3 regions of the Micromonospora sp. DT201 genome follow, and region 3 is predicted to be linked to each of the others. Evidence: riboswitches for the same ligand, from Rfam matches in the RefSeq annotation. Region 3 holds a riboswitch; each other region holds the start of a gene.
What was found. A riboswitch is a leader RNA that binds a small molecule or an ion and turns the genes downstream of it on or off. The one in region 3 is predicted to bind cobalamin.

Region 1 (5,584 bases), on a different contig from region 3:
CGGTTATATGGACAGGCTGTCTTCATCCTGGTTATATGGACACAGCGTACACATGACTGTCCCATCACTGCGATCCACTGGGGCGGCGACGACCGAAGGAGACGAGACATGACGGGTCTACGACGGCGACGGTTGGGTGCCTCCGGGCCAGAGGTGTCGATCATCGGTCTCGGCGCGATGGGCATGTCGGACCTGTACGGGCCGGCGGACGAGGCCGAGAGCGTCGCGACGCTGCACGCGGCCATCGACGCCGGGGTGAATTTGATCGACACCGGGGACTTCTACGGCTCGGGTCACAACGAGATGCTGATCGGTCGGGTGCTGCGGGAGCGTCGTCGGGAGGAGGTGGTGGTCAGCGTGAAGTTCGGTGCGCGCCGGACGCCGGACGGCGGGTTCCAGGCGGCACCGTACGACGTGTCGGCGGCGGCAGTGAAGGACCGGCTGGCGTACTCGCTGCGCCGGCTTGGCACCGACTACATCGACATCTACCGGCCCTCCCGGCTCAACCCGCAGGTGCCGGTGGAGGAGACCGTAGGCGCACTGCGCGAGATGCAGCAGGCCGGCTACATCCGGCACATCGGGCTCTCCGAGGTGAGCGCGGACACCATCCGTCGGGCGGCGGCGGTGGCACCGATCAGCGACGTCCAGATCGAGTACTCGCTCCTGTCTCGTGGCCCCGAGGCCACGATTCTGCCGGCGTTGCGGGAGCTGGGCATCGGTTTGACCGCCTACGGGGTGCTGTCGCGGGGTCTGCTCAGCGGGCACTGGTCGGCGGATCGCGCGCTGACCGGCGGGGACTTCCGGGCGAACAGCCCGCGCTTCCAGGGGGAGCACCTGACCGCGAACCTGCGCCTCGTGGACGCGCTCGGCCGGGTCGCGCAGCGGTTGGGGGCGACCACGAGCCAGGTGGCGATCGCCTGGGTGGCGGCGCAGGGCGAGCAGATCGTGCCGCTGGTCGGCGCGCGGCGGCGGGATCGGCTGACCGAGTCGCTGGCCGCGGTCGACCTGGTGCTGGACCGGGATGCGCTGGACGAGATCGAGCGGGCCGTGCCAGCCGGTGCCGCCTCCGGCCAGCGGTACGCGACCGCGATGATGGCCACCCTCGACAGCGAGAAGTGACCCGACTGGCCTCGATCATCAGCCGATTGTGGTCTTGTACCGGCTTCGTGGCGCCCGCAGCGAGGCCGGTCACCGCGCGCCCGGTCAACGGCGGGCCAATCGCCGCCGTAGCAACAGCCCGGCGGCCAGCACGGTGAGGACAGCCACCACGGCACCGGCCACGAGGACGCCGGGGCCCGGGCCCCGGCGCGCTTCCCTGGCAGCGGCCGGAGATCTGCCGGCGTCGCTGGTCGGCGCGGCGCTCGCCGTGGGGTCGGCCACCGAGAACGGGTACGACCCCTGAAGCGGATGCCCGTCGAGGGACACCACCCGGTACCCGACGGTGTACGTCCCGTTCGGCAGTGTGCCGGTCACCGTGATCGTGCTCTTCGCACCGACGACCACCGGGTCGCCCGTGGGAATCCTGCGCTTGGCGGTGTCGGTGAGCACGACCGTGGCGAACGCGGGGTCGAGCTGCTGCCTGAAAACGAGTGAGACCTCGGTCGGCGCGCTGGCCAGGGTCGCGTCCCGGGCCGGCGACGAGGACCGGAGTGTGTTGTGCGCCCACGCCGGGCCAGCGGGGACGAGCAGTGCCAGCAGGGCGGTGAACGCCGCGACGCCGAGCCGTACGGTGTGGGTCATCCGATCACCTGCTCGCCGATCCAACCGTCTGGCTGACAGCCGGGAGGGATGGCGAAGGCGGCGGACCCGATCGGGGTGGTCCATTCGTTGAGCAGATCCCGGTCGGCCAGCCGGCGTTGGATCGGCAGGAACTGCCGGGCGATGTCCGCCTGGTAGGAGGTGAAGATCAGGCCGCTGTCGGCGTGGCCCTCCGCTGTCGGCACGCCGTCGTAGTTGTAGGGCCGGCGCAGGATCTTCTGCCGGTCGTCGGTGACGTGGGCGCGGGTCAGGTGGGAAAAGTCGGGGATGACGGTGAGGCCGTCGGTGTCGGTGGCGGCGAAGTCGGGTTCGTCGTGTTCGGCGGTGCCGGTGAGCGGGGCGCCGGTGTCGAGGCGACGGCCGACGGCGACTTCGCGATCGGTGCGACCGAGCAGATCCCAGGTCTCCAGGTTCATGCTGATCCGTCGTACCACCAGGGTCGTGCTGTCGCGCAGCCAGGCTGGCCCGTCGGACACCCAGACGGCGGTGTCCAACGGTGTCCCGGCTCGCGGGTTGGCGGTGCCGTCGAGTTGGCCGAACAGGTTGCGTTGGGTGTGCCCGCCCGGCTCGACGCCGGGGCTGCGGCGAAAGCCTTGCTGCACCCACCGGACGGTGGCGAAGGGCCGGCTGTCCTTGAGTAGAACTCGTTGGGCGTGCGCCACGGTGATCGCGTCGTCCGCGCAGATCTGCAGCAGGAGGTCACCACCCGACCAGGCCGGTTGGAGCCGGTCGATGCGGAACGGAGGCAGGTCGGTGACCGATGTCGGCCGCCGGTCGTCGACGCCTGCTGCATGGTAGAGGCCAGGGCCGAAGCCGAAGGTCACGGTCAGCCGTGCGGGCAGCAGCCCGAGCTCGGCTTCGGTGTCGGCCAGCGCTGGCCGGCCCTGGGTGAGCCGGGCCGCGTCATCGGTCAGCAGCCGCAGCATCCGACCCACCTCGGCCCGGCCGGTGTCGGCCCGCAGGGTGAGCGCCACGAACGACGCGTGCGCCTGCGGTTCGGTGGCGACGCCGCTCTGTCGGGGCCCGTGAAACGGCTCGACCATGGTGCCGACAGCGCTGACCAGCGCAGCCTCGGTCGGCCCGCTGTCCCCGGACCGTTCGGTCCCGATCGTGGCGACGCCGGCCACACCGGCGAGGGCACCTCCAGCGGCGAGCGCCCCGCCGGTGAACAGGCCACGCCTGCTCACCGGACGGAACGTGGGTTGCGAGGTCATGAGGCGGGGCTCATGCTCATCCCCGGCATCGGGCTCGCCCCGTGGCCGGGCGCGTAGCTTTCCTGGGCACCGGTGAACGGCTTGGCCACCGCGGAGAACGTCTGGGTCCTGCCGTCGGTGAACGTGAGCGTGAAGGTCAGCTCGTCGCCGGCCCGCACCGGCTGCTTCACCTCCATCAGCATCAGGTGGTCGCCGCCGGGCTCAAGGACATGGGTGCTCTTCGCCTTGATCACGATGCCGCCCGGCTTGGCCTGCATGACCATTTTTCCGTCCTTCATGGCCATCTCGTGCAGCTCCATCGGCGAGACCTCGGTGGATGCGCCGGTGATGGTGACATCGGTGTCCGCGTCGTTGACCAGGGTGCCGAACGCTGCCGTCATGCCCTTGTCGGCGGCCTTCACCCACGGGTCACGGATGCCGACCACCCCTGTGGTCGCGCCTGCCGACGCCACCGCCGACGGGCTCGGGGCAGCCGACGGCGAGTCTTCGGACGACCCACAGGCCGCGACGCCGGCGGCCAGGAGTACCGCGGTGGCGATCACGGCGGCCGAACGGAGGTGCCGGCCGGCGAGGGTGGTGCTGGGCATGAACGATCCCTTCGATGACGGGTATGGCGTCCGGGTGGTCGGTCACACCAGGTGAAAAGTTCCGGCGGGCACAGGGCTCGTGGGGCGACCCGTTCCGGTGCCGACGCTGGGGGATCGCTGCCGGTGAGGGACACCTTCCCGGACCGGCTATGCTCCGGGCGGCGCTGGTTCGCCCGGTCGTGACTGGCCGGGCGTCGTAAGAGGGAACCCGGTGGAAATCCGGGACTGCCCCGCAGCGGTGAGTGGGAACGACCGCCGTCATCAGCACTGGGCCAGCGGCCCGGGAAGCGACGGCCAGTAGGGGACCGGCACGACCGGTCAGGCCCGCGAGTCCGAAGACCTGCCGGCGCCGCGTACACAACCGTGTGCGCTGCCGTCGGCCTCGCGGGTGGGCTGAGCGGGTGACGTTCCGCGTGTGGTGCGGGCGCGTCCTCGTCAGCGTGTGCTCGCGTTCCGGTGGTGTGAATTCCCGAGGGACGGACTACCGCTGTGCACGACACCACCACGATCGCCGGCCGGGCGCCGTCGGCGTCGCACCTGACCCTGTCGCAGATCATGGACCAGCACCACACCAACCTGATGGGTACGGTGCACGGTGGCCGGATCCTCAACCTCATCGACTCTGTCGCCGGTGTTGTCGCCGCTCGCCATTCCGATGGGCCGGCGGTGACCGCCGCCATCGACGAGACCGCGTTCCTGCGCGCGGTGCGGGTCGGTGACGTCGTGCACGTCGACGCCCGGATCACCTGGGCGGGCCGCAGCTCGATGGAGGTGGCCGTCAAGGTGACCGCCGACCGGTGGGACCGGGCGGTGCCGCCCACCGACGTGGCCACCGCCCACCTGGTCATGGTCGCCATCGACGACGACGGCCAGCCTCGTACGGTGCCGCCGCTGCTCCCCGAGACGGACGGGGACCGGCGACGATACCGGGAGGCGGAGATCCGCCGGGAGCACCGGCTGGCCCTGCGTCGGGCGCTGCTCGACGGCGCGGAGGAGAGCTGAGTTCGTCGCGGACCCGAGGATCGCCCCGCCTGGAAGGCTTCCCCGCCGGAGCGTCGACGCGGCTCACCCACTTGATCAACAAACTGTTCACGTCGTGGCCCGATGGCGAACACCCGCCCGGGCCTGCCCGTTTCCGACCGTTCGGCAAGGTGGGGCGCGAATCCTGTAGCCGCAATCCCGGAGCGTTTCTTGTCCCTGCCCAGACGTCGTCGACGAAGCACGGTGATGGCACTCCCGCTGGCGACGTTCGCCGTCACCGCGGCTGTCCTGGCCCTGCCGGCCCCGGCGGCGGCGCATCCGTCCGGCGATCCGCAGACCGTGACCGTCGCGCGCGACGACCAGCGGCCGGAGGTCGTACGGGTGCGGTGGCGCGTCGGCGGGCCGGACGACCTGACGCTGCTCGGAGTCTCGCTCGGCCTGCTGCCACCCGACCGCGTCCTGCTCGACGGGGCGGTCGACTACCGAACGACGGATCCGGCGGTGCTCGCATCGTCCGAGCAGTTCTCCGCGTACCTGCTCAAGCAGATCACGGTGGCTGACGGCGCGCGGCGCTGCCTGGGCGCTGTCGCAGAGCCGAAAGCCCTGGCGAGGACCGGCGTGACCGTTGACTACACCTGCCCAGGGCCGGTCGACACGGTCACCGTCGTGGTGCGGATGCTCACCGACCTCAATCCCGCGTACCGTTCGATGGCCACCGGTCCCAACGGACAACGCGCGGTGTACGGCCCGGGTGAGGACTCCCACGACTGGACCCTTGCCGGCGCGCCGGCTGCGGGCGGCATCAGCCCCGGCCGTAGTGCTGCCGTGCAGATCGCCGCCCTCGGTGGCGGTGCGCTGCTGGTCGCGATCGGGGCGGTGCTGGTGTCGCGGCAGCTGCGGCGACGGCGGGCCGTGGCATGACCGCGACCGCCGTCCTCTCCGCCTCTCGGAAGGCCGAATCGGGCGTGCGTTAACCGGTGGGATCGCCGTCGAGACCGACCAGGACGACTTCCAGCCGGCGTGGGCCGTGCACCCCCTCAACCC
Region 2 (5,584 bases), on a different contig from region 3:
GTAGACCAGGTCCATTGCGTCGGTGTGCCCGGACCAACGCAGGTCCAGGTGCCAGCAACCGGCCTGGGGCATGTCGATGATCGACGGACCTGGGCCGCCGGCGACCTCCCGGGTCACGCGGGTGTCGGTGCCGTCCAACGTCGCGGTGATCACCAGGGTCGCCGGTGCCGTCGGGTCGGGTGAGGTCGTGGAGGCCTGTGCCACCCACAGGATCTTGTTGTTCGACCCGTCCTTCCGGTCCAGCCTCAACGGATGGGCGAACAGCGCCGCCACGATGTCACCTTTGGCGCCGAAGACGTGCGGTATCCGGGCGTCCCCGTGGAAACCGGCGTCCGCCCAGTCGGGTAGCGACCCCGTCTCGACTCGAGAGTTACAGCCGGACGCAGCGCTCGCCGTGGTGGCGGTAGCGCCGGCCGGCGCGGACGACCCGCCACTGGTCGTGGTCGTGCACCCCGCCAGCAGGACCACCGACGACGCCAGCATCAACCTGCCCCATGCACCCATCTCGCCCCTCCCGGTACGCGGGCCGCGACCCCGGACTGGAGCAGGCCGGGCGTCGACGACTCGTCGTACCTTCACGACACCGACCGGGCCCGCCCGGTTCCCTAACGCAGCGACTGGGCGACCTCGATCGCCTCAGCCTGGGAGAGGGCGCCCTCAAGTCGGTAGCTCACGTCGTCGTCCTCCCAGATCAGGGTCGAGGCGGCGAGCCTGGCGGTCTCTTCGCGGACCTGTCCGGCACGGTCCACGTACGACAGCACGTGCGGGTGGTCGACCCACACGGCGAAGTCCCCGTTGACCTGGACCCACTCCACCCCGGGCGGGCTGGCCTTCTTGTGGAAGGCCAGATTGAGGTGGCCGTCGAACGCGTCGACGCGCAGCGCGCCCCCGTCGTAGAGCAGCGTCGCCACCCGGTAGTTGCCCGTCGGATCGGGGTCGGCGACCAGCACGCGCTCGGGCGGACCCAGCTTCGCCGGCAGGCGGACCGGGAACCGTACCGACCGTTGGGCCTCGTCCAGGGCAACGGACCGCTGACTGGGCAACGGCGAGGGAGTGTCACCGGGCAACGTCCGGGTGGGCGTGGTGGCGATGCTGACACCGGCGAAGCGCAGCAGCTCCGTGACGGCGTCCGCGACGGCCGCACGGGTCGGCGGCACCACCGCCACGACGACGGCGACGAGCGCCGCCGCAGCGAGCCGACGCCACGGGCGTGCCGGCCTGCTGAGCCGTACGCGCACGCGTGCGCTCACGTCGGGCGGGTCGGGTGTCTCCAACCAGGCGGACAGGTCGCGCAGTTCCCGTTCGAGGTCACCCATACCGGACCTCCTCCCGGTCGAGGAGGCCGCGAAGCTTCGCCAGGGCCCGGGACGTGCGCGACTTCACCGTGCCTCGGGGCCAGCCCAGCGCCGCCACCGTCTCCTCCTCGCTGAGGTCAAGGAAGAACCGGCAGACGATCACCTCGCGATCGCGTACCGGCAGTTGACGCAGGGCCTCGACCAGCGCGGTGCGGCGCTCCCCGGCGAGGACCGCGCTGACGGCCCCGTCCTCGGCGATCTCCGACGTCGGGTTCGCCACGGCGGCCCGCAGGACGAGACCGTCGCGCCGCCCACGGGACCGGTGCAGGTTGCGGGTCTCGTTGGCGACGATCGCGAGCAGCCAGGACCGGAACGACGACTCGCCCCGGTAACGGGACAGCTTGCGGTACGCCTTCACGAACGCCTCCTGGGTGACGTCCTCGGAGTCCGAGCCCGCGCCAAGCAGCACCGCCGTCCGGTACGCGGACGCGGTGTGTCGGGCGACCAGGAGGTCGTACGCCTCCAGGTCACCTGCCCGAGCGCGGGTGACGAGTGCGTCGTCGTCCAGGGGAACCTCCGTTCCGGTCACACCCATGACACCGCTCACGCTCTGCGGGTTCCAGCCTCGGGTGACGAAATCGGGTCAGCCGTCTCCCACCCGGCGTGCAGCGTATTGCCAGGAACCGGTGCTGCACTGGAGGGGCGTCGAGGAGAGGGGCTGGGCATGAGCTGGTTCAACCGCCGGTCACGGGGTGCCGAGGCGACCCCGACGAAGCTGGACCGGGAGGCGACCCGGGACGATCTCGCCGCGCTGGAGACGTTCGTCGCCTCTCGGCGCGGGGTCGAGTTCTACCTGGAGCCGGAGACCACCGCGACGGACACCACCGTGGTGGCGATCGCCCACGACGGCGAGTGGATCCGTCGCCGTACCGGCACGCCACGCGCGGCGGGGGCCATCGCCCGCAAGCACGCGGTGCCGCTGTACGAGGCGGCGCGCACCGGTTACCCGGAGCGGATGCGGGTGTGGAACCGAGCACACCCGGAACGCCACGCCCGCTGAGCCTCGCCTGCTCAGGCCGCGTCGACGGCAGAGCGGGCCTGCTCGAGTGTCGTCGGCTCGGCGTGGCTGGAGACGTACCAGTGGTAGTCGTCGTCGAGCAGTCGCCGGACCAGGCCCAGGTCGAGGCCGTCCTCGGGTCGGCGCAGGTGCGCCGGTGGCGGGTAGAAGCAGTCACCCAGCAGCATGACGCCCGAGTCGGGCACCAGCACGACTGTCGAGTCCGGCGCGTGCCCGCCGCCGACGTGGCGTAGCCGAACCCCGACCGGCAACTCGTCCACGTCGGTGAAGGTCCGGGTCGGCGGCAGGACGACGAGATCCTCCCAGGAGTCCACCGCGCGTGCCCGGGCCCGGAAGCTCGGGCCGAGGCGGGGATTGGCGCGTACCTGCTCGTCCAGATAGTGGTGACTCCACGGTCGGGCGGCCTCGGCGCGAAGGAGCATCACGGCCGTTTCGTGCCCGACGATCTCGACCCCTTGCCAGGCGCAGGCGCCCCAGACATGGTCCCAGTGGTGGTGGGTGTAGACGAGCCATCGCGGCTGGGGTAGCCCGGCGGCAGTCAGCGCGGCCTGGATCTCGCGGGCGTGCGCAGGGCTCTGCCCGGCGTCGATCATCACACTGCCGCGTTCGTCGGCGACGACGGCGACACCGGCCTGGACCGCCTCCGGGTCGGGATTGCCCGGACAGAGCCAGACCCGGCCGGCGAGGTGGCGGAACTGCATGGCGACGATGGTGATCGACCCCCGACATTGATCGCGGACGCTGGTCCCGGCGATCGTCGATCCTAGGTGACCGGGCCGCCTGTCACCGCCCCGTCAGGCGATCGGCGCAGGCCAAGGTACGTGTACGCACCCTTTGCTCTGCTTCCACGGAGGCAACGAAAAGGTGTCGCCACTGTTGCCTCCGCTGAAGCAGAGCAAAGGGTGCGCCACATGGACCCGGGGTCTTACGCGGGCCGGTTTTGCGAGCGAACCAATCACCAGTCATCGATGAATGTGTCTTGCTCGGTGGTGCGGGGGTCGGCGTTGACCGGCGGCGCAGCGGTGTGGCAGCATTCGCGGCCTGACGGCAGTGAAGGAAGTCGGTGCAATTCCGACGCGGTCCCGCCACTGTCACCGGGGAGCGATCCCCCCTCGTGAGTCACGGCCGTGTGTCTGCGGTTGGAAGGCCGGGGGAGAGCGTCGATCCGGAAGCCAGGATACTTCGGCCGTCGGGACGTACCCCAGGGCGTGGACACCCGAGGAGGACCCGATGACGCACGGCGTCTCATTCATCGACGGACACCGTCATGGCCCGCACAGTCAGCGCTGCACCGCGCCCGTGACCGACCGCGCCCGCGTTCTCCGGGCCGGTCGCTTCGGCGCGCCCCAGGTTGTCCGCCACCGGTCCCGCTGAGCTGCGCGCCCGGCGCTGAACGGCCCCGACGCCCGCGTCGGTGAGCCGGCCGCCCGGCTGTCGTACCGGCTGACGCCGCACCCACTCGCATCGTCCAGGTCACCCCCGTGGTGGCCAGGGCGTCACCTCCCGGAGCCCGCCGTGCGCATCCTGTTGCTCTCCACCGCCGACACCGACCTGCTGGCCGCCCGCGCCAGCGGCGCCGACTACCGGCTGGCCAACCCCGCGCGGGTCACCGCCGACGAGGTGCCCGCCCTGCTCGACGGGGTCGCCCTCGTCGTCGTACGCCTCCTTGGGGGTCGGCAGGCGTGGCCGGACGGCCTCGCCGCGGTACTCGCCAGCGGCGTCCCGACGGTCGTGCTCGGCGGCGAGGCGCTACCCGACGCGGAGCTGATGGCCATCTCCACCGTGCCGTCCGGGGTCGTCACCCAGGCGCTGGCGTACCTGGTCGAGGGCGGGCCGGACAACCTTGGGCAGATGGCCCGGTTCCTGTCCGACACGGTGCTGCTCACCGGCGAGGGGTTCGCCCCACCCGCACCGACTCCGGCGTACGGCGTCCACCGCGAGTACCCCACCATTCCGGAGCAGCCGACCGTGGGGATCGTCTTCTACCGGGCGCACGCCCTCGCTGGCAACACCGATTTCGTCGACGTGCTCGCCGACGCGGTCCACAAAGCCGGCGGCAACCCGCTGCCGATCTTCTGCGGCTCGCTGCGCGGGCTGACCGCGAACGCCGGTCCGCTCGAACTCTTCACCCGCTGCGACGCGCTGCTGGTCACCGTGCTCGCGGCCGGCGGCGCGGTCGCCGCGGACGCCTCCGGAGGCGGCGACGAGGACGCCTGGGACGTCGGCGCCCTGGCCTCCCTGGAGGTGCCGATCATCCAGGCACTCTGCCTGACCAGCACCCAGGCGCAGTGGGCCGGAAGCGACGCTGGGCTGTCCCCGTTGGACGCGGCGATGCAGGTGGCCATCCCCGAGTTCGACGGCCGGATCATCACCGTGCCGTTCTCGTTCAAGCAGATCGACTCGGACGGTCTCTCGGTCTACGCCGCCGACCCCGAGCGGGCCGCCCGGGTCGCCGGGATCGCGGTGCGCCACGCCCGGCTGCGGTACCTGCCCAACCCCGACAAGCGGGTCGCCGTGGTGCTCAGCTCGTACCCCACCAAGCACTCCCGGGTCGGCAACGCCGTCGGGCTGGACACCCCGGTCTCGGCGGTCCGGATGTTTGCCGCGCTGGCCGAGGACGGCTATGACCTGGGCGACGCGCCGCCACCCACCGACGGGGACGCGTTGATCCACGCGTTGATCGCCGCCGGTGGTCACGACGTGGAATGGCTCACCCCGGAACAGTTGGCCGGCGCCGAGGCCCGGATTCCGGGGCAGACCTACCGGCGCTGGTTCGACCAGGTCCCGGCCGAGCTGCGCGAGCGGATGCGGGAGCACTGGGGTGAGCCACCCGGTGAGCTCTACACCGAGAGCGGGGACATCGTGCTCGCCGGGCTGCGCTTCGGCAACGTGGTGCTGCTGATCCAGCCGCCGCGCGGCTTCGGGGAGAACCCGATCGCGATCTACCACGACCCGGACCTGCCGCCGAGCCACCACTATCTGGCCGCGTACCGCTGGTTGGCCGCTCCCGTCGCGGACGGCGGCTTCGGCGCGGACGCCGTGGTGCACCTGGGTAAGCACGGCACCCTGGAATGGCTGCCCGGCAAGGGCCTCGGCCTGGCCGCCGACTGCGCACCCGACGCGGTCCTCGGTGACCTGCCGCTGATCTACCCGTTCATCGTCAACGACCCCGGCGAGGGCACCCAGGCCAAGCGGCGGGCGCACGCCGTGG
Region 3 (5,584 bases):
CCGAGCAGTTGGAAGGAGCGGGGCAGGCCGTAGACGCCGACCGCTCCGGTGATGATGAAGACGAGACCGCGACCCACGGACATCGTCCCCAGCGTCGCGATGAACGGCGGAATCCGGGCCACCGTCACCAGCAGGCCGTTCAGCAGCCCGGCCAGCGCGCCGACGCCGATCGCGACGGCCGTCGCCGCCCAGAGCGAGAAGCCGAGGTCGCGGACGACCATCGCCCCCGCGACGCCGGCAAGCGCGGCGACCGACCCCACGGACAGGTCGATGCCCTTCGTGATGATCACCATCGTCTGCGCCGTGGCGATGATGGCGATCACCGCGGTCTGCGCCCCGATGTTGAAGAGGTTGTCCGCCGTCAGGAAGTAGGGACTGGCGATCGTCAACGCGATGAACAGGACGACGAGCGCGGTCGCGGCGGTCAGCTCGGAGACGGCATGGGAGATCCGTTCCCGGAACCAATCGCTGAGATCACCGCGCTGCGTGCCGGCGGTCGCCTCGACGGTAGTCATCGTCGGACCTCTCATGCCCGCACCGCCCGTAAGAGACATGCCCGCACCGCCCGTACAAGATAGGTCGGATGTTTCCCTCGATCAGGCGTTACCTTGCCACGCATCGACACATGTTGCCAAGGTCTTTCGGGCATGTTTTGTGATCGAGATCCGAACCATCCATGAGGGCCATACGTCTGATCAAACGGGCGCAACCTTCAGCCGATCGGCAGGCCCAGGCGCGGGAGGGCTTCCGACCCGTCAGGCCGCGCGCCCCCGCGGCGTCACGACGCCTTCAACTGGTACGCCCCACGGGCGGTCTCTCGCCAGATCGCCGCACGCTCGTCGTCGCGGAGCGGGTCCAGCAGGTCGGTGAGGGCGTCGACCCAGCGGGTGTACGAGGTGGCGAGCAGACACACCGGCCAGTCCGAGCCGAACATCAGCCGGTCCGGGCCGAACACGTCGAGCGCGTGCTCGACGGCGGGCCGCAGATCGGCCGTCGACCAGGACGGGCCGTCCACCTCGGTCACCAGGCCGGAGAGCTTCGCCGTGGTGTTGGGCTCGGCAGCGAGCGCACGCAGGTCACGGGGCCAGGTGCCGAGGCCTGCGTGCCCGAGCGACGGTTTGCCGAGGTGGTCCAGGACGAACCGCATCTGGGGCAGATCGCGGACGAGCCGAGTCGCCGCCGGCAGTTGGTGGTCGCGCACCAGCAGGTCGAAGGCGAGGCCGGCCGCGCCGACCGCGGCGATGCCCCGCCGGACGTCCGGGCGGTCGAGGTACGCCGGGTCAGGTTCGGATTGGACGAGGTGGCGGATCCCGACCAACCAGTCTCCGCCCCGTGCCGCCCGAAGTCGGTCGAGGCGAACGCCGACGTCGTCAGCGGTGAGGTCGACCCAGCCGACGACCCCGGCGATGAGGGGATCGTCGGCCGCGATGCCCAGCAACTCGGGCGTCTCCGTCCGGGAAGCGACGGACTGCACGACGACGGTCTGGGTGACGCCGGCAGCCTGGGCCGCCGGGGCGAGATCGAGAGGCGTGAAATCATCGTCGATCGCGGCCATGGTGTGCGGATCGATCCAGGGCTGCGGGTGCCGTGCCCGGACCCAGAGGTGATGGTGCGCGTCAACGATGTCCGGTCCCAGCGCCGGCTCGTTGGTCGTCATCGGACACGCCCTGGCACGCTCACGTACACCCCACACCCCGCCCACTCATTGGTCAGATGTCCGGGTCGGCCCGGTGTTTCAGACCCGACCCGGCAGATTGCCCATGTTAGCGGTAACAGGCCGCCCATGGGTCGCGGGATGTGTGCGTCAGCGCAATCAAGCATCGTATCTTTAACATCCAGCCTTGTCGATAGTATCCGCATCGCAGGTCCGGGCTTGCCGGGCTGGGTTGACCGCCTGAGGCGGCACCGATACCGTCGACCCACTATCTGCGGCGACGCGAGGGAAGCCGGTTTGAATCCGGCGCGGTCGCGCCACTGTAAGCGGTTTCCCAGCTCATTGGGCCCGCGAGCCAGGACACTCGGTCGTCCGCAGCCTTGCAATGGGGACGCGTCATCCCCGGGGAGGTTCGTGTTTCATGTCTAGTTCTACTTCCAGCCAGCCGATGGTGCGTCCCGCTGACACCACTCGTCTCTTGTGGATCGTCCTGGCGACCGTCGTTGCGCTCAGCCTGCTTGCCTACCTCGTCGCCTTCGATCAGGGGGCGGTCTCGCGCAGTGGCATGTACCTGCACGAGCTGATGCACGACGGTCGGCACCTGCTGGGCGTCCCGTGCCACTGACATCCACCACTGCTCCCCCGTTCGTCACCGTCCTCGTCCGTGGGCTGCTCGCCGGCCTGATCGCCGGCCTGATCGCGGGGACGTTCGCGTACGTCGCCGGCGAACCACAGGTCGAGGCGGCCATCGCCATCGAGGAAGCGGCGGCGGCGCATTCCGAGCCCGCAGCCGGTGGGCACGATCACGAGGACGCCCTGGTCAGCCGGACTGGTCAGCGCGGTGGTCTGTTCCTCGCCACCGGCCTGTTCGGCGCCGCGATGGGCGGCCTGCTGGCTACGGCGTACGTCCTGCTGTCCCGTCGACGTCGGACCTACGACGACGGCCGGTCGGGCCTGCTGCTGGCCGGCGCGGCACTGCTCGGCGCAGTGATCGTGCCGTTTTTGAAGTATCCGGCGAATCCCCCGGCCGTTGGCGACCCGGCCACCATCAACCAGCGCACCGTCACCTATCTGCTGATGGTGGTGCTCGGCCTGGTGGCGGTGTGGGCGGGCTCGCTGGGCTATCGGGCGGTCGGCAACGAGGCGCCGACGTGGCAGCGCGCCGCTGCGGCCGCCGCAGGGTTCCTGCTGGTCACCGTGGTGTCCTACGTGGTGATGCCGTCCTTCCAGGAGGTTCCGGCCGACTTCCCCGCAACTCTGCTGTGGGATTTCCGGCTCGCCTCTCTCGGCACCCAGGTGGTGCTCTGGACTGGGATCGGCCTGCTGTTCGCGGCGCTGATGCACCAGGACCGGCGTCGTCGGGCTGCCGCCGCGCTTCCGAGCACGTGACCCCCACCAGCCTCCGGCTGGTCGCCCACGGTCACACCACCGCCCTGCGGCGGGCCCGTTTCGGCGGGACGGACGACGGCTTGGACGAGGGCGGCCTGCGGGCCGCCCTCGCCCAGGCGCGCGTCGAGTCGGGCCGACGCGGGCATTTGTCCGTCGACGATGCGTGCCTGTCGAGTCCAGCGGCAGCGGCCACCCAGACCGCCTACGCCTTCGGTCTGCGGCCCACCATCGACGCCGCGTTGGCCGACTGTGACTACGGCGACTGGACCGGACGGTCGTTCGAGGAGATCGCCGTCGAACAGCCGCAGGCCTTGCACGAGTGGCTGTCCACGCCGGACTCCGCGCCTCATGGAGGCGAATCCGTCGCGGCGGTGCGGGACCGGGTGGGTCGCTGGCTGGACGGGCAGCGCGCGCGAGGCCAGCGAATCATCACGGTCACCCACCCGCTGGTGATCCGGGTCGCGATCGTCCACGCTCTCGACCTGCCGATCGCGACGTACCGGCAGGTCGACGTGGAGCCGTTGGCGGTGGTCCGGCTCACCAGCCAGGGCGCGCGGTGGCAGTTACGACTGACCGCACCGCGAGCAGGCTGAGCGGCTACCTGCGGGTCAGCCTGCGCGGGTGTGGACCAGGGCAGCCGCGCGGTCCAGGGCAGTTTTCTCGTCGACGGAGAGTGTGGGGTTGACCCGGCGCAGGCCCAGCGCGCTTCGCAGTTGGCTGGCACGCGGTGGCGTCGCCCGCTGTTGGAAGGCGTCGAGGCCCTCCCGGGCGAAGTCGGCGAGCTGCGCGTCCAGGCTGACCGCCACCTCGGCAAAGATCAGGGCGGTCATGGCAACGTCCAGGTCAGCCGGCCCCTCGGCGGCGTTGCGCCAATCGATCACCACAGGCCCGTGCGAGGTCAGCATGACGTTCTGCGGGTGCAGGTCCAGGTGCAGGACGCGGTCCGTCGGCTCGGCACTGAACCGAGCCGGCAGGCGGTGGAGGCGGTCGTGCAGGTCGACGAGCAGCTCGGCGGCAGCGCCGACGTCCATGTGGCCGGCGAGCAGCGCGTCCAGGAGAGTCTCGCCGTCGAGTCGTTCGAGCACCAGGTCAGGGCCGTCGACGGCGTACACGGCCGGGACCGGGTAACCGGCGGCGGCGACGTACGCCATCACCTCCGCCTCCGGGGCGGTGTCCCCGCCCTGGCGGTAGTGGCGCAGCACCCTCGACTCGTCGAGCGCGAAGACATCGGCGTCGCGCCCGGACGCGAGCAGTGCGAGATCGGCCACGGCAGCCGACGCTAACAGGCAATCATTTCCGCCCCCCGTGTTGGGCGGGCCGTGAGCACGGCCCGCCCAACACGGCTGCACTAGGGCAGCAGTTCTAGCCGGTTACGGTGAACGGTCGGGACACCTTCGTCGCCGACGTAGCACCGTTCAGCGTGACGCTGGTCGCGCCCGCCTTCGCCACGCCCGGGACGCTGACCGTCGCGCCGGAGATGACACCGTCACCATTCGTGCGCACGGTGCTGACCGCGAGACCGTTCCCGAAGGTGATCGTGACCGCCTCGTTCGGGGCGAACCCGGAACCGTCGATCGTGATCGTCCTGGCGCGCGGCCCCGAGGTGGTCGTCAGCGCCACCCTCGGCTGGTAGGTCGGCACCTCCGTTGGCGCGGTCACCTGGACGGTGGCCGTCGCCGGGATACGGGAGGACGCTCCCGTTGCGGTGACGGCGTACCGGCCAGGCTGCGCGTCACCGGACGTCGCGACCGAAGCCCGCACCGTGCCTGCCGCGGAAGCCTCGACCTTCGTGGTCCGTGCCGGGTTGGTGCCGACAGTGACGGTCACCTGCTCGCCGGCGGCGAACCCGCTGCCGTCGACGGTGATCGCCTCACCAGTGGTGACGGTGCTGGCGGCCGACAGTTCGATCGCCGGCTGGGACCTGCCACGTACCACGGTCACGGTGAACGCCCTGATGCTGCTCGACTGCGTGTCCCACGCGGTGACGCGCACCGTGTAGGTGCCCTCCCGCGCATAGGTGTGCTGCCCGCTCAGCGCACCGGACGCACCGATCGTCACGTCGTCCGGAGCAGTGCCGTCACCCCATTGGACGCGGGCGCGGTAGCCCGTCGTCCCGGGTACGCCGCCAGTCACCGAACCGAGGTCCGCCGCGAGGACCTGCCCGGCGTTCGCCGACTGGTCCTTCGGGGCGACGGTCGTCAGGGCGGGGGCCGGTGTGCCGTCGTTGGCGACGGCGAACACGTGGATCCGGCCTTCCGAGCGAGGATCGCCGGTCTGCGTCGGCAGGGTCACCGACACCAGCGTCTTGCCCGCCGGGATCTGGTACGGCGCGGTGGCGAACAGGAACGGCTGGGCACCGTCCCGGCTCGAGCCGTACAGGCGGTAGGACGTCTTGGCAACGACGATGTTGCCGTACGACGGGGTGCCGTCGGGGTTGCCGCCCAGCGTCCAGTCGCTCAGCTGGATCGGGATGCTGGCCGTGCTGCCGTCGCTGAACGTCGCCGTGCCGGTGGTGCTCTGGTTGCCCTGCGTTCCGGCGCC

Region 1: linked by a shared signal. The riboswitch ahead of ACLQ28_RS13895 (acyl-CoA thioesterase) and the one ahead of ACLQ28_RS17555 (CbtB domain-containing protein) in region 3 are both predicted to bind cobalamin.
Region 2: linked by a shared signal. The riboswitch ahead of cobN (cobaltochelatase subunit CobN) and the one ahead of ACLQ28_RS17555 (CbtB domain-containing protein) in region 3 are both predicted to bind cobalamin.

Annotation. Positions count from the first base shown of each region.
Region 1 covers NZ_JBNCKP010000006.1:113,696-119,279, reverse strand. The annotation lists gene ACLQ28_RS13915 (aldo/keto reductase) at 109-1,119, shown strand; gene ACLQ28_RS13910 (copper resistance CopC family protein) at 1,204-1,740, opposite strand; gene ACLQ28_RS13905 (Dyp-type peroxidase) at 1,737-2,972, opposite strand; gene ACLQ28_RS13900 (copper chaperone PCu(A)C) at 2,969-3,559, opposite strand; cobalamin riboswitch at 3,708-3,921, shown strand; gene ACLQ28_RS13895 (acyl-CoA thioesterase) at 4,115-4,561, shown strand; gene ACLQ28_RS13890 (hypothetical protein) at 4,787-5,461, shown strand; gene ACLQ28_RS13885 (LutC/YkgG family protein) at 5,511-5,584, opposite strand, start outside.
Region 2 covers NZ_JBNCKP010000004.1:334,658-340,241, forward strand. The annotation lists gene ACLQ28_RS11030 (hypothetical protein) at 1-273, opposite strand, end outside; gene ACLQ28_RS11035 (hypothetical protein) at 371-496, opposite strand; gene ACLQ28_RS11040 (hypothetical protein) at 606-1,316, opposite strand; gene ACLQ28_RS11045 (RNA polymerase sigma factor) at 1,309-1,884, opposite strand; gene ACLQ28_RS11050 (hypothetical protein) at 2,020-2,355, shown strand; gene ACLQ28_RS11055 (MBL fold metallo-hydrolase) at 2,367-3,074, opposite strand; cobalamin riboswitch at 3,402-3,578, shown strand; gene cobN (cobaltochelatase subunit CobN) at 3,889-5,584, shown strand, end outside.
Region 3 covers NZ_JBNCKP010000009.1:180,012-185,595, reverse strand. The annotation lists gene ACLQ28_RS17565 (ABC transporter permease) at 1-515, opposite strand, end outside; gene ACLQ28_RS17560 (amidohydrolase family protein) at 779-1,657, opposite strand; cobalamin riboswitch at 1,890-2,042, shown strand; gene ACLQ28_RS17555 (CbtB domain-containing protein) at 2,076-2,279, shown strand; gene ACLQ28_RS17550 (CbtA family protein) at 2,270-3,043, shown strand; gene ACLQ28_RS17545 (histidine phosphatase family protein) at 3,040-3,636, shown strand; gene ACLQ28_RS17540 (phosphotransferase) at 3,652-4,311, opposite strand; gene ACLQ28_RS17535 (GH92 family glycosyl hydrolase) at 4,406-5,584, opposite strand, start outside.